DNA from 3 places in the Paenibacillus sp. FSL M8-0142 genome. Region 2 is predicted to be linked to each of the others. Evidence: a T-box and tRNA genes for the amino acid it is inferred to sense, from the RefSeq annotation. Region 2 holds a T-box; the other regions hold tRNA genes.
What was found. The T-box of region 2 lies ahead of NSQ46_RS17605 (glutamine--tRNA ligase/YqeY domain fusion protein). A T-box ahead of a tRNA ligase gene usually reads a tRNA of that ligase, here a tRNA-Gln.
Positions count from the first base shown of each region.

Region 1: it has a tRNA-Gln gene. The T-box ahead of NSQ46_RS17605 (glutamine--tRNA ligase/YqeY domain fusion protein) is inferred to sense a tRNA for this amino acid. The anticodon was not compared.
Region 3: it has a tRNA-Gln gene. The T-box ahead of NSQ46_RS17605 (glutamine--tRNA ligase/YqeY domain fusion protein) is inferred to sense a tRNA for this amino acid. The anticodon was not compared.

Region 1 is NZ_CP152008.1:961,535-965,795, reverse strand. Features, by position in the region: gene NSQ46_RS04350 (PspA/IM30 family protein) at 1-643, opposite strand, end outside; gene NSQ46_RS04345 (hypothetical protein) at 715-1,014, opposite strand; tRNA gene NSQ46_RS04340 (tRNA-Leu) at 1,385-1,464, opposite strand; tRNA gene NSQ46_RS04335 (tRNA-Arg) at 1,472-1,545, opposite strand; tRNA gene NSQ46_RS04330 (tRNA-Cys) at 1,557-1,630, opposite strand; tRNA gene NSQ46_RS04325 (tRNA-Gly) at 1,642-1,716, opposite strand; tRNA gene NSQ46_RS04320 (tRNA-Gln) at 1,725-1,799, opposite strand; tRNA gene NSQ46_RS04315 (tRNA-His) at 1,816-1,891, opposite strand; tRNA gene NSQ46_RS04310 (tRNA-Trp) at 1,912-1,985, opposite strand; tRNA gene NSQ46_RS04305 (tRNA-Tyr) at 1,993-2,078, opposite strand; tRNA gene NSQ46_RS04300 (tRNA-Thr) at 2,083-2,158, opposite strand; tRNA gene NSQ46_RS04295 (tRNA-Phe) at 2,177-2,252, opposite strand; tRNA gene NSQ46_RS04290 (tRNA-Asp) at 2,318-2,394, opposite strand; tRNA gene NSQ46_RS04285 (tRNA-Met) at 2,424-2,500, opposite strand; tRNA gene NSQ46_RS04280 (tRNA-Val) at 2,530-2,605, opposite strand; tRNA gene NSQ46_RS04275 (tRNA-Glu) at 2,671-2,745, opposite strand; tRNA gene NSQ46_RS04270 (tRNA-Ser) at 2,761-2,852, opposite strand; tRNA gene NSQ46_RS04265 (tRNA-Asn) at 2,858-2,933, opposite strand; rRNA gene NSQ46_RS04260 (23S ribosomal RNA) at 3,095-4,261, opposite strand, start outside.
Region 2 is NZ_CP152008.1:3,823,514-3,827,774, forward strand. Features, by position in the region: gene NSQ46_RS17600 (pentapeptide repeat-containing protein) at 1-729, shown strand, start outside; gene NSQ46_RS17605 (glutamine--tRNA ligase/YqeY domain fusion protein) at 804-2,501, opposite strand; T-box leader at 2,576-2,842, opposite strand; gene infC (translation initiation factor IF-3) at 2,908-3,396, opposite strand; gene NSQ46_RS17615 (DUF6528 family protein) at 3,558-4,261, opposite strand, start outside.
Region 3 is NZ_CP152008.1:755,320-759,580, forward strand. Features, by position in the region: rRNA gene NSQ46_RS03285 (23S ribosomal RNA) at 1-734, shown strand, start outside; rRNA gene rrf (5S ribosomal RNA) at 1,005-1,121, shown strand; tRNA gene NSQ46_RS03295 (tRNA-Asn) at 1,132-1,207, shown strand; tRNA gene NSQ46_RS03300 (tRNA-Thr) at 1,211-1,286, shown strand; tRNA gene NSQ46_RS03305 (tRNA-Glu) at 1,325-1,399, shown strand; tRNA gene NSQ46_RS03310 (tRNA-Val) at 1,404-1,479, shown strand; tRNA gene NSQ46_RS03315 (tRNA-Gln) at 1,527-1,601, shown strand; tRNA gene NSQ46_RS03320 (tRNA-Lys) at 1,671-1,746, shown strand; tRNA gene NSQ46_RS03325 (tRNA-Leu) at 1,761-1,844, shown strand; tRNA gene NSQ46_RS03330 (tRNA-Gly) at 1,850-1,924, shown strand; tRNA gene NSQ46_RS03335 (tRNA-Arg) at 1,928-2,004, shown strand; tRNA gene NSQ46_RS03340 (tRNA-Pro) at 2,019-2,092, shown strand; tRNA gene NSQ46_RS03345 (tRNA-Gly) at 2,171-2,244, shown strand; gene ppc (phosphoenolpyruvate carboxylase) at 2,522-4,261, shown strand, end outside.

The DNA of each region.
Region 1 (4,261 bases), 2.9 Mb from region 2:
TCAAACGGGCAAGCTCCTTTTCGAGTACGGAAGAGACGGTATTGCCTGCCTGCTCCACATACTCTTGGCCCATCCGGCGTAAATCGCGCAAGCTTCTGGCTTCAAGCTCCCAATCGCTGATGCGATCCTCGAGCCGGTTGAACATCTTCGGAACGTCTTGACCACCGTATGCACCGGTGCGTTCATTCATCTTCTGCTGCAGACGGAGTGTCTCCATTCGGGCAACATAGTATTGACGCTTGCTGTATACGGTTTGATACTCCATGCGGAGCTCCCCGAGCTGCTCTTCAATCTCTCTCAGCGATTCCAGGCTGGTAGACAACAAGCCTTGGTATTGTTCAATCTTTTCTTCATAAATCAACTTCTCTTGAAGTGCCAGCTTCGCCAGATGATCCTCACCGGCTTTCAATGCAAGCAGCGCTTGTTCCTCACGCTTATCCCGCATCGTCTCGGCTTGGTCAACCTGCTGCTTCAGCTGCCTGGAGTGAGTCTGGCATTGCTGCAGAAGCTTCTCGGCTTCCGTGATGTCTTGTCTGGTCGAATGAAGGAACTGGTCGATCAATCGAACCGGATCCTGACTCTGCTCGAGTCTTTCATTCAAGGTTGCAACGGTAATATCTCGTATCCGTCTGAAAACACTCATTTGGGTTTAGCCCTCCTCTTCTATCAACTTCTTATCCTTAACTTCAGCTGGCTGTTATCCTATAATCGCATTTAGTAACGCGGTCTTCCCTTCTTGAATCGGGACAACCCATAGATGATCAGGATAATACCGAGTACCGGACCGATGAGCCAAGACAGCTTACCCATCAACCAGATGACGCCGATACCGAGAATGATCCACCCGATCAGAGCGTTGCCTCTCCGAATTCCGTAATATCCCAAAGCGATCATCAGAACGGGAAGCAAAAGACTGAACAACCATCCGAGCAGAGGAGCGAATACACCCAGAAGAATCAAAACCCCTAAACCAATCAGCAGGAGACTTAATCCGTTTCCTCTCGAATATCTCATTTATACACCGCCTTTCTGTCGTTTGATCGTTGTTTATGTGTTCAACCTTATGACTCTATTCTAGGTAATTTCGCGTTTCACTAAAACGGACTGCGGACGGTTTTTGCACCTAGACCTAAGTCGGGGCCTTCTATGGACCTGCGTCCAATCCATCCCTAGCCCATTTAAAGCAGGGTCAGATCGCCTATTCGCCATTTCATCCTGACGGTGTTCGATCCATAGGAACCCGCGCTCTTCTTTCATAGGAACAACGCACTTCGACAAGAAGCACATCTCACTGCAGTTGAACGCTGTCATACCAACCGATCATCAGACGAAAAACGCAAAAAAGGAATGCAGACGATAATCGTCTTGCATTCCTTTTGCATGATGCCGGTGAAGGGACTCGAACCCCCACGGTTTCCCTCACGATTTTGAGTCGCGCGCGTCTGCCAATTCCGCCACACCGGCATAAAAGCGTGCCCTAAGAGATTCGAACTCCTGACCTTTTGATTCGTAGTCAAACGCTCTATCCAGCTGAGCTAAGGGCACAGATTGGTAAATGGAGGCGCCACCCAGATTCGAACTGGGGATAAAGCTTTTGCAGAGCTGTGCCTTACCACTTGGCTATGGCGCCACAAATAAAAATGGAGCGGACGACGGGAATCGAACCCGCGACCCTCGCCTTGGCAAGGCGATGCTCTACCGCTGAGCCACGTCCGCAGAAATCATGGCTGGGGATATAGGATTCGAACCTATGCATGACGGAGTCAAAGTCCGTTGCCTTACCGCTTGGCTAATCCCCAATATGATTTTGAAATATGGGGCGATCGATGGGACTTGAACCCACGAATGCCGGAGCCACAATCCGGTGCGTTAACCCCTTCGCCACGACCGCCATATTTATAAATTTTCGATTGGCAGGGGCAGCAGGAATTGAACCCACACTAACGGTTTTGGAGACCGCTGTTCTACCTTTAAACTATGCCCCTATAAAACTGGTGGAGGATGATGGATTCGAACCACCGAACTCGTAAGAGAACAGATTTACAGTCTGCTGCGTTTGGCCACTTCGCTAATCCTCCATAGTGGTGCCGGCGAGAGGACTTGAACCCCCAACCTACTGATTACAAGTCAGTTGCTCTACCAATTGAGCTACACCGGCGTATGCAATTGTGAAACATGGTGGCTCGGGACGGAATCGAACCGCCGACACGAGGATTTTCAGTCCTCTGCTCTACCGACTGAGCTACCGAGCCTTGCGCTCTTCGTGACTTCGACGAATCCCATATCGGACACTCATCTCATCCCAAAAGTTAAAAAATGGCGGAACTGACGGGATTCGAACCCGCGATCTCCTGCGTGACAGGCAGGCATGTTAGGCCTCTACACCACAGTTCCACGAGGCACTATCGCTAATGCGATATAATTGGTTGCGGGGGCAGGATTTGAACCTGCGACCTTCGGGTTATGAGCCCGACGAGCTACCGAACTGCTCCACCCCGCGTCATTATAAAAGGGTTACATTGTTATTTATGGTGGAGGCTGAGGGGATCGAACCCCCGACCCTCTGCTTGTAAGGCAGATGCTCTCCCAGCTGAGCTAAGCCTCCGTAACAAAGCGATTTCTATCATACCAGATAACCGGCGACGAAATCAAGTCTTTTTAAAAGAAAGATGGTGACCCGTAGGGGATTCGAACCCCTGTTACCTCCGTGAAAGGGAGGTGTCTTAACCCCTTGACCAACGGGCCTTACTTAAATAATAGTGGCGGAGAGAGAGGGATTCGAACCCTCGAGACGCTTTTGACGCCTACACGATTTCCAATCGTGCTCCTTCGGCCAACTCGGACACCTCTCCATAAATGGCTCCCCGAACAGGACTCGAACCTGTGACAACTCGATTAACAGTCGAGTGCTCTACCAACTGAGCTATCAGGGAACATTATTCAGTTCAAGTGATGATTTGATCACCTGAAAACTAGATACGAAACGTCTTTGCGTTGTTTAGAATCCGTAGCATTTCCCCAATGGTTGGATCGGGGTCCCCGAAAAGTATTCGGCATCCGCTTCAAAGCTTCGCTTCACTTTTTGGGGTAATTTTAGGATAAGCCCTCGACCGATTAGTATTGGTCAGCTCCATGCATTACTGCACTTCCACCTCCAACCTATCTACCTCGTCGTCTTCAAGGGGTCTTACATACTGGGAAATCTCATCTTGAGGGGGGCTTCACGCTTAGATGCTTTCAGCGCTTATCCCGTCCGTACGTAGCTACCCAGCCATGCTCCTGGCGGAACAACTGGTGCACCAGCGGTACGTCCATCCCGGTCCTCTCGTACTAAGGACAGCTCCTCTCAAATTTCCTACGCCCACGACAGATAGGGACCGAACTGTCTCACGACGTTCTGAACCCAGCTCGCGTACCGCTTTAATGGGCGAACAGCCCAACCCTTGGGACCTACTTCAGCCCCAGGATGCGATGAGCCGACATCGAGGTGCCAAACCTCCCCGTCGATGTGGACTCTTGGGGGAGATAAGCCTGTTATCCCCAGGGTAGCTTTTATCCGTTGAGCGATGGCCCTTCCATGCGGTACCACCGGATCACTAAGCCCGACTTTCGTCCCTGCTCGACTTGTAGGTCTCGCAGTCAAGCTCCCTTATGCCTTTGCACTCTTCGAATGATTTCCAACCATTCTGAGGGAACCTTGGGGCGCCTCCGTTACTCTTTAGGAGGCGACCGCCCCAGTCAAACTGCCCGCCTGACACTGTCCCCGTACCGGATCACGGTACCAGGTTAGAACCTAGATACGATCAGGGTGGTATCCCAACGTCGCCTCCACACAAGCTGGCGCTCATGCTTCAAAGGCTCCCACCTATCCTGTACAGATCGTACCCAAATCCAATATCAAGCTGCAGTAAAGCTCCATGGGGTCTTTCCGTCTTGTCGCGGGTAACCTGCATCTTCACAGGTATTAAAATTTCACCGGATCTCTCGTTGAGACAGCGCCCAAGTCGTTACGCCATTCGTGCGGGTCAGAATTTACCTGACAAGGAATTTCGCTACCTTAGGACCGTTATAGTTACGGCCGCCGTTTACTGGGGCTTCGGTTCACAGCTTCGGAGTTACCTCCTAACCGCTCCCCTTAACCTTCCAGCACCGGGCAGGCGTCAGCCCGTATACTTCGCCTTGCGGCTTCGCACAGACCTGTGTTTTTGCTAAACAGTCGCTTGGGCCTTTTCACTGCGGCCCCCTCGGGCTATTCACCCTA
Region 2 (4,261 bases):
GCCGGAACACCCTGCAGCAATCTGAGAGCCGATTTCCGCTGCGCCATCCACGATCATCTTAGACAAAAGGGCTTCCGCGGCTGCACCGTGTTCGATTGCTTTGGCGCAGGACAGAAGGTATCCCAGCTTACTTACCAGAGACGCGACTGGCGGCAGTCAACTGAGACCGCCAAGGAAATGTTCGAGGTATTCCCGATAATGCGGCAGCTCCACGAGCTGTTATGGTATTTAAGCGAAGCATTGGAACAACAGCCGGCGCAAGAAATTCATGCCGATATCGAACGAGCGCTGGAGGAGACCGAGCGCATGACGCTTCTCCCTCCGCCAGCTCTGCTGAAGCTCGATGTGGCAGCTCATCGGGCCGAAGTCAATTTGCTCCTGCTTCGGACAAGCGAGCTTGTCCGGGAGAATGCCCGCCGTAAGCACACCGGTCCTCCCGTCAGGAAGAACATCGGCGGCCGGGGTGCGGATCTGATCGGCGCCAAGCTTAAGGGCGCCGATCTTCGATATGCCAATCTGAGAGGGGCTTATCTCATCGCAGCTGATCTGCGCGGCGCGGATCTGAGGGTAGCCGATCTGATCGGCGCGGATTTCCGGGATGCGGACATTCGGGGAGCCAATCTGACCGGATGCCTCTTCCTAACCCAAGCCCAAGTCCAAGCCGCCATCGGGGATGCGAGCACGAAGCTCCCGCCTTCGTTAACGCATCCTGAGCATTGGCCAGCCTAATACGTTCCCGATGGAATGCAGCGAATGCAACTCTATTCCTAGCGTTCGCAAAGCTTAATGCATCGCATACATGGTCATTTGAACATGTCGCTGTTCTGCCTCTTCCACGAATCCTTCAACGGCACAACGCGGTTAAACACAAGATGCCCGGAATGGGCGTGCTTGTTATCGAGACAGAAGTAGCCGTGTCGGATGAACTGGTAGGTTTGATGGAAAGAGGCATTGCTTAGGCTCGGCTCAAGAAAAGCCTTCTCCACCCGAATCAACGATGCCGGGTTCAGGAGCTCCTTCCAATCGTTGCCGGATTCTGCAAAAACAGCGGTCTCCTTCAGAAGGCGATCATACAGATGCAATTCTGCATGGATCCCGCAACTCATGGATACCCAGTGAATCGTCGACTTGACTTTCCTTGCGTTGAACCCGCTTCCGCTTCGTGTCAACGGGTCATAGGTGCAGTGCAGCTCGGTTATTTTACCGGTTAACGGGTCCTTTACGACTTCCTCGCAGCGGATAAAGTAAGCTCCCTTCAGCCGCACCTCCTGCCCCGGCGACAGCCGGTGAAACCCTGCGATCGGATCCTCCATGAAATCCTCCCGTTCGATCACCAGTTCCCTGGTGAACGGGACTTTCCTGGTTCCCAGGGATTCATCGCCTTCATGGTTCCGCAGAACAAGCATTTCCGTCCGGTCCGCCGGAAAATTCGTGATGACCACTTTCAGCGGGTGCATCACAGCCATGGCATTCAGGGACCGCATCTTCAAATCCTGGCGGACAAAGTGCTCCAGCATCGCCGAGTCCACGGTACTAGGATTTTTTAGCGCGCCAAGCTCTTCGAGAAATCGTCGAAGCCCTTCCGGAGTCACGCCCCTACGGCGCAACCCTTGCAGTGTCGGCAGTCTTGGGTCATCCCAACCGTCGACATAACCCCCATCAACCAGCTCCCTCAAATATCGCTTGCTCGTAGCCGTTCCCGAAATATTCAGCCGGCCGAATTCCCTCTGCTTGGGAGGCTCCGGAATATCAAGCTCCCTCAGTACCCATTCATACAGCGGGCGGTGATCCTTGAACTCTGCCGAGCATAAGGAGTGCGTAATCCCTTCAATGGCATCCTGGATCGGATGGGCAAAGTCATACATCGGGTAGATACACCATTCATTTCCGGTTCGGTAATGCTCCGCATGGATAATCCGGTACAGTACGGGATCCCGCAAATTGAGATTAGGCGATGCCATATCGATCTTCGCCCGAAGCACCTTCGAGGCGGCTGCAAACTCTCCATTCTTCATCTGCTTGAATAAGGACTCATTTTCTTCCACCGTCCGGCCTCGGTATGGACTATCCTTCCCCGGCTCGGTCAGCGTTCCCCGGTAAGCAGTCATCTGCTCCGGACTAAGGTCGCAGACATAGGCCCTGCCCTTGCGAATCAGCTTGATTGCGGCCTCGCAGATTTGCTGCGAGTAATCCGATCCGAAATATACATCCGGCTTCAATCCAAGCCATTCAATATCCTGTTTGATCGCCTCCACATATTTAACGTCTTCCTTAAGCGGGTTCGTATCATCGAAGCGCAGATTAAACCTGCCGTCAAACCTGTCAGCGATCGAATGGTTAACCTGGATGGCATATGCGCTTCCGATGTGAAGGTAACCGTTCGGCTCGGGCGGGAAACGCGTCGCGATCGGCCTGCTGTACACTCCGCTCGCGATGTCCTCCCGCACAATGTCCGTCAGAAAGTCGGACTTCATAGCTGCGTTTCTTTTGTCAGTGCTCATGGGTAAAACCTCCTCTAAATTAACATGTTCATTTCCTCTGGAACGACAAAAAATCCCGCCCCCAAGACAAATGTCTTGGGGACGAGATTTGATTTCGCGGTGCCACCCCTATTTGCCGATATCTCACGATACCGGCCTCATCAGGTACGGCCATCGGCTGACGGCTTATACCCTAGCTCTATAACAGGAGCTCCTGTCGCACCATCTGCTTATGTAAACCACAAGTTCCGATGCGCCGCTCAGAGGCTTGGTTCAACGAAGGGTTTCCCGCCCCTTTTCAGCTTGCTGGGGCTCTCTGTAGGGAATCCTGACTCGTCTACTCTTCTCTTCATCGCGTTTATAATTTGAATTATAGTATCATCAAAGAACGCAAAAGTAAATCATGGAATTGCACGCCTGGTGGCATTTACACCGGGAGCAGCTTCACCGTCGCCTGCTTGCCGCTCACTTGGATGCCGGTTTCCTTCGTTCCCTTCCCGGCCAGATCGTGGATCAACCGTTCCAGCAGCTTCCGGGCGGCATCGCCCTCCTTGCCCTGAATGCGGATGATCGGCTGGACCGCCTTGCCCGATTCAAGCAGGCGCTGCATTTGGGACAGCTTGGTATCATAGTCGTGCTCCTCGATATGTACGGTGAGGCGAAATTCTTTCACTTTGATCGGACCGCTGGCCGGCTTCTGTCCTTTCTTCTCCTTCGCGGCCTCCTGCTTGGCCATTCCTCGGCTGACCAGCTTGCATGGCGGAGGGCTGCTGAACAGCGAAGTGCACACTAAATCCGCCTTATTCGCTTTCGCCAGCGCTAATGCCTCGTCCCGTGGCATGATGCCGAGGTCCTCGCCGTCGAGTCCCGTCAGTTCAACCTCGCGTGCCTTTATTTTCTCGTTCATCATCAACATCCGATTGCCTCCTTCAGATCCATCCTGATACGTAAGGATAGCATACCATACCCGGCAAAAAAAGATCGCCCAAGCACATCGCTTGAACGATCCTCAGCAGCATCTCCTCACTAGTCGAGCTTTTGAAAGGGATATGGGCTCTCGATCCCGGCTATCTTCAACTACTGATAGTTAGGATTCAGTATCCGTGCTTTGTAGAATGCAGCACCGGTCTTGGTACGCGTTGCACTCGGAAGGAAAAAGTCTGCCGAATCCGTACACCACGTGTAAAGCGTACAGCCGCCGACCGGATTCTTCGCGACATCCGCGACCGTTTGCACCACCTGGCCTGATGACTGATTACCGACAGCCTTTACGCCCACCCGGCTGATCTCGTCAGCTCCCGCATACGTAAGATCGAGCGAATTGGTCGATTTGACGTATTGATATACCTTCCCACCCGATGCCACCCACAATCGGTCAAGGTCTCCATACACCGGTTGTATGTCATGCCCGTTCAAGCGGGTAACATCCAGTCGAACATGCTCGGTCAACGTCGGGCTCGCGGTTGTTCCCCCTACCTTCAACCCAACGATCGCCCCATTTCCCAGGCTCCATAATATTTCATTATGCGGATCCCAAGATACGCCGTGAGCGCTCTCCAAACGATACTCTGCGTATGTCGTTGAATGACAGCTCTGAGACGATGTATAAATCCGTACCCAGCCTCCAGTGCTTGCTGCAACGGCAATGTTGCCGTTGGGCAGAAGTTCGGCGGAGTGGGGATTGCCGCCTACATTCGCTGCCCAGAGCTTATAATTTCCTGCAGGATATGGAATAATCGCGGCCAATCCCCTTGAGTCGGTAACGAGCATAACCTGGGTTC
Region 3 (4,261 bases), 3.1 Mb from region 2:
AGGCGACGTTGGGATACCACCCTGATCGTATCTAGGTTCTAACCTGGTACCGTGATCCGGTACGGGGACAGTGTCAGGCGGGCAGTTTGACTGGGGCGGTCGCCTCCTAAAGAGTAACGGAGGCGCCCCAAGGTTCCCTCAGAATGGTTGGAAATCATTCGAAGAGTGCAAAGGCATAAGGGAGCTTGACTGCGAGACCTACAAGTCGAGCAGGGACGAAAGTCGGGCTTAGTGATCCGGTGGTACCGCATGGAAGGGCCATCGCTCAACGGATAAAAGCTACCCTGGGGATAACAGGCTTATCTCCCCCAAGAGTCCACATCGACGGGGAGGTTTGGCACCTCGATGTCGGCTCATCGCATCCTGGGGCTGAAGTAGGTCCCAAGGGTTGGGCTGTTCGCCCATTAAAGCGGTACGCGAGCTGGGTTCAGAACGTCGTGAGACAGTTCGGTCCCTATCTGTCGTGGGCGTAGGAAATTTGAGAGGAGCTGTCCTTAGTACGAGAGGACCGGGATGGACGTACCGCTGGTGCACCAGTTGTTCCGCCAGGAGCATGGCTGGGTAGCTACGTACGGACGGGATAAGCGCTGAAAGCATCTAAGCGTGAAGCCCCCCTCAAGATGAGATTTCCCAGTATGTAAGACCCCTTGAAGACGACGAGGTAGATAGGTTGGAGGTGGAAGTGCAGCAATGCATGGAGCTGACCAATACTAATCGGTCGAGGGCTTATCCTACAAGCTTTCTGAAAGAAAGCTCGCTACGGAAGCATGAACAAAAACCCCAAAAAGTGAAGCGAAGCTTTGAAGCGGATGCCGAATACTTTTCGGGGGCCCCGATCCAACATTGGGGAAATGCTACGGATTCTAATCAACGCAAAGACGTTTCGTATCTAGTTTTCAAGGTTCAAAAGATCTTGAAACGATTTTGAAGCTGCATGCCTTTTCTAAGGCTTGATATTTTGCTGGTGAGCAATCATTGAAGCAAAGTGCAGCGCAAAAATCACGTTTGGTGGCGATGGCGGAAGGGTTCCACGCGTTCCCATACCGAACACGACCGTTAAGCCTTCCAGCGCCGATGGTACTTGGACCGAAGGGTCCCGGGAGAGTAGGACGCCGCCAAGCGAATACATATTCCCTGATAGCTCAGTTGGTAGAGCACTCGACTGTTAATCGAGTTGTCACAGGTTCGAGTCCTGTTCGGGGAGCCACCTGCTTCCATAGCTCAGTAGGTAGAGTGCATCCATGGTAAGGATGAGGTCACCGGTTCGATCCCGGTTGGAAGCTCCAGATCTTCTTTTAGCAACTTAGAAGCAGCTTAAACATGTGGCCCGTTGGTCAAGGGGTTAAGACACCTCCCTTTCACGGAGGTAACAGGGGTTCGAATCCCCTACGGGTCACCAACATGGAGGCTTAGCTCAGCTGGGAGAGCATCTGCCTTACAAGCAGAGGGTCGGGGGTTCGATCCCCTCAGCCTCCACCATTCATGTTTCAATCTCGAATTGGACATGCTAGTAACATGATAATTATTGGGGATTAGCCAAGCGGTAAGGCAACGGACTTTGACTCCGTCATGCATAGGTTCGAATCCTATATCCCCAGCCATTTTCACCTCAATCAAGGTGAAGAGCAGCTTTGAAGGTGAACCGGAAGTCTCGGCGACGCCTTGAATGCGAGCCATTAGCTCAGTTGGTAGAGCACCTGACTTTTAATCAGGGTGTCGAAGGTTCGAGTCCTTCATGGCTCACCAGTGTTTTATCTTGTGCGCGTGTGGCGGAATTGGCAGACGCACTAGACTTAGGATCTAGCGTCTTTGACGTGGGGGTTCAAGTCCCTCCACGCGCACCATATTTGCGGACGTGGCTCAGCGGTAGAGCATCGCCTTGCCAAGGCGAGGGTCGCGGGTTCGATTCCCGTCGTCCGCTCCATTTGCGCCCTTAGCTCAGCTGGATAGAGCGTTTGACTACGAATCAAAAGGTCGGGAGTTCGAATCTCTCAGGGCGTGCCATTTTAAGTTCATATCGGGATGTAGCTCAGCTTGGTAGAGCACCTGGTTTGGGACCAGGGGGTCGCATGTTCGAATCGTGTCATCCCGATTTGCTTAAGAATTCGGTTCCCGCAAAAGTAATCGGCATATGTTTCAAGGCTTAGTCTTTACTTTTGTGGGTTGATATGCGGGTGTAGTTCAATGGTAGAACTCCAGCCTTCCAAGCTGGTAGCGTGGGTTCGATTCCCATCACCCGCTCCATAATATAGCAGGACATCACCATGTGTGATGTTTTTTTACATATCCGCACGATGTTTCTGCGAAGTGTTAATGTATTAAAGAGGAGACTTGCCAATGGCTTCAGGGCTTGTCGTATATGGGATGTTGGCGCTTTTCAAGGGAATGAATTTTGTCGATCTGGCTAATTTTTTCGGTTGAAAAGTGAAGATTTTCGCCCGCATTTATTGTATTATGTTAGGAAGGCGTTATGTTCTAGAGATAAACCGCGTAAAAAGGGCTTTGAGATGGGAGGAGTAGCATGACTGAACTTACAGTAACCGCAAAGAGTAATTCCAACAATCTGCTGCGGCGAGATGTACGGTTCCTTGGCAATATTCTTGGAGAAGTTCTTGTCCACCAAGGAGGCAACGAGCTTTTAGATATAGTTGAGAAAATTCGCGAAACGAGCAAATCGTTGCGATCCGTATTTCTTCCTGAATTGTTCGCAGATTTTAAGAGAATCATCAGCACGCTGGAACCGGATATCCGCCATCAAGTGATCCGCGCTTTTGCGATTTACTTCCAATTGGTTAACATCGCCGAGCAGAATCACCGAATCCGCCGGAAACGCGATTATGAGCGCTCCGCTGGTGAAGGCGTTCAGCCGGGATCCATTGAAAGTGCGGTCCAGGATCTGAAAGAACGCAACATTCCTTTTGAAGAAGTTCAAGAAATTCTCGAAAATCTATCCCTTGAGCTGGTCATGACAGCTCACCCTACTGAAGCGATGCGCAGAGCCATTCTCGATATCCATAAACGGATCGCCGAGGATGTGATGCTGCTGGACAACCCAACATTAACATTCCGCGAAAGAGAACAGCTTCGGGAGAAGCTTCTGAATGAAGTGATTACACTGTGGCAAACCGATGAGCTTCGCGACCGTAAGCCGACCGTTCTGGATGAGGTCCGAAACGGAATGTATTATTTCCATGAGACGCTGTTTCACATTCTGCCAGAGGTTTATCAAGAACTGGAGCGTTGCCTGAATAAGTATTATCCGGGCCATCATTGGCATGTTCCGACGTATCTGCGTTTCGGATCGTGGATCGGCGGAGACCGGGACGGTAATCCTTCGGTGACGGCGGACGTGACCTGGAAAACCCTTGAGATGCAGCGTAAATTGGCAATCCGTGAATACCAGCGGATCCTGCGTGATTTCATGAAGTATCTCAGCTTCAGCTCGACCATTGTCAACGTATCCGACGAGTTGATTGCGTCCATTGAGAAGGACCGCCAAAACGTCACGCTGAAGAAGATGGAAATTTGGCACAATGAGAAAGAGCCGTATCGTATTAAGCTCGTTTATATGCTGGCCAAAATCAGTCATATTCTCGAAGACGAAATGACCGGCAGCGAGCGCTACGAGTCACCGGAAGAATTCATTGAGGATTTGAAGATCATTGACCGCAGCCTGCGCTTCCACTTTGCTGACTATGTCGCCGATACGTACATCCAGAAGCTGATTCGCCAGGTCGAGTTGTTTGGCTTCCATACCGCAACCCTGGATATCAGACAGCACAGCAAAGAGCATGAGAATGCGATGGCTGAGATTTTGCACAAAATGAACGTTACCAGTGATTATGTGCAATTAAGCGAAGATGAGAAGATTGCGCTGCTGAACGACCTGCTGAACGACCCGCGTCCGCTGACGACCCCTTATCAGGAGTACAGCGACAGTACGGAGGAATGCTTGGAAGTGTACCGTACCGTATTCCGTGCTCAGAAGGAATTCGGCGTGAAGTGCATTTCGAGCTATCTGATCAGTATGTCTGAGGGTGCAAGCGATATTCTGGAAGTGATGGTGTTTGCGAAAGAAGCCGGATTGTTCCGGAAGGATACGGACGGTACGGTAGTTGCCACCTTGCAGGCAGCACCGTTGTTCGAGACGATCGAGGACCTTCACGCTGCGCCTGAGATCATGCGTAAGCTCTTTAGCCTTCCGATCTACCGCGAAGCCGTAAGCGCAATGAATGACTTGCAGGAGATCATGCTCGGCTAC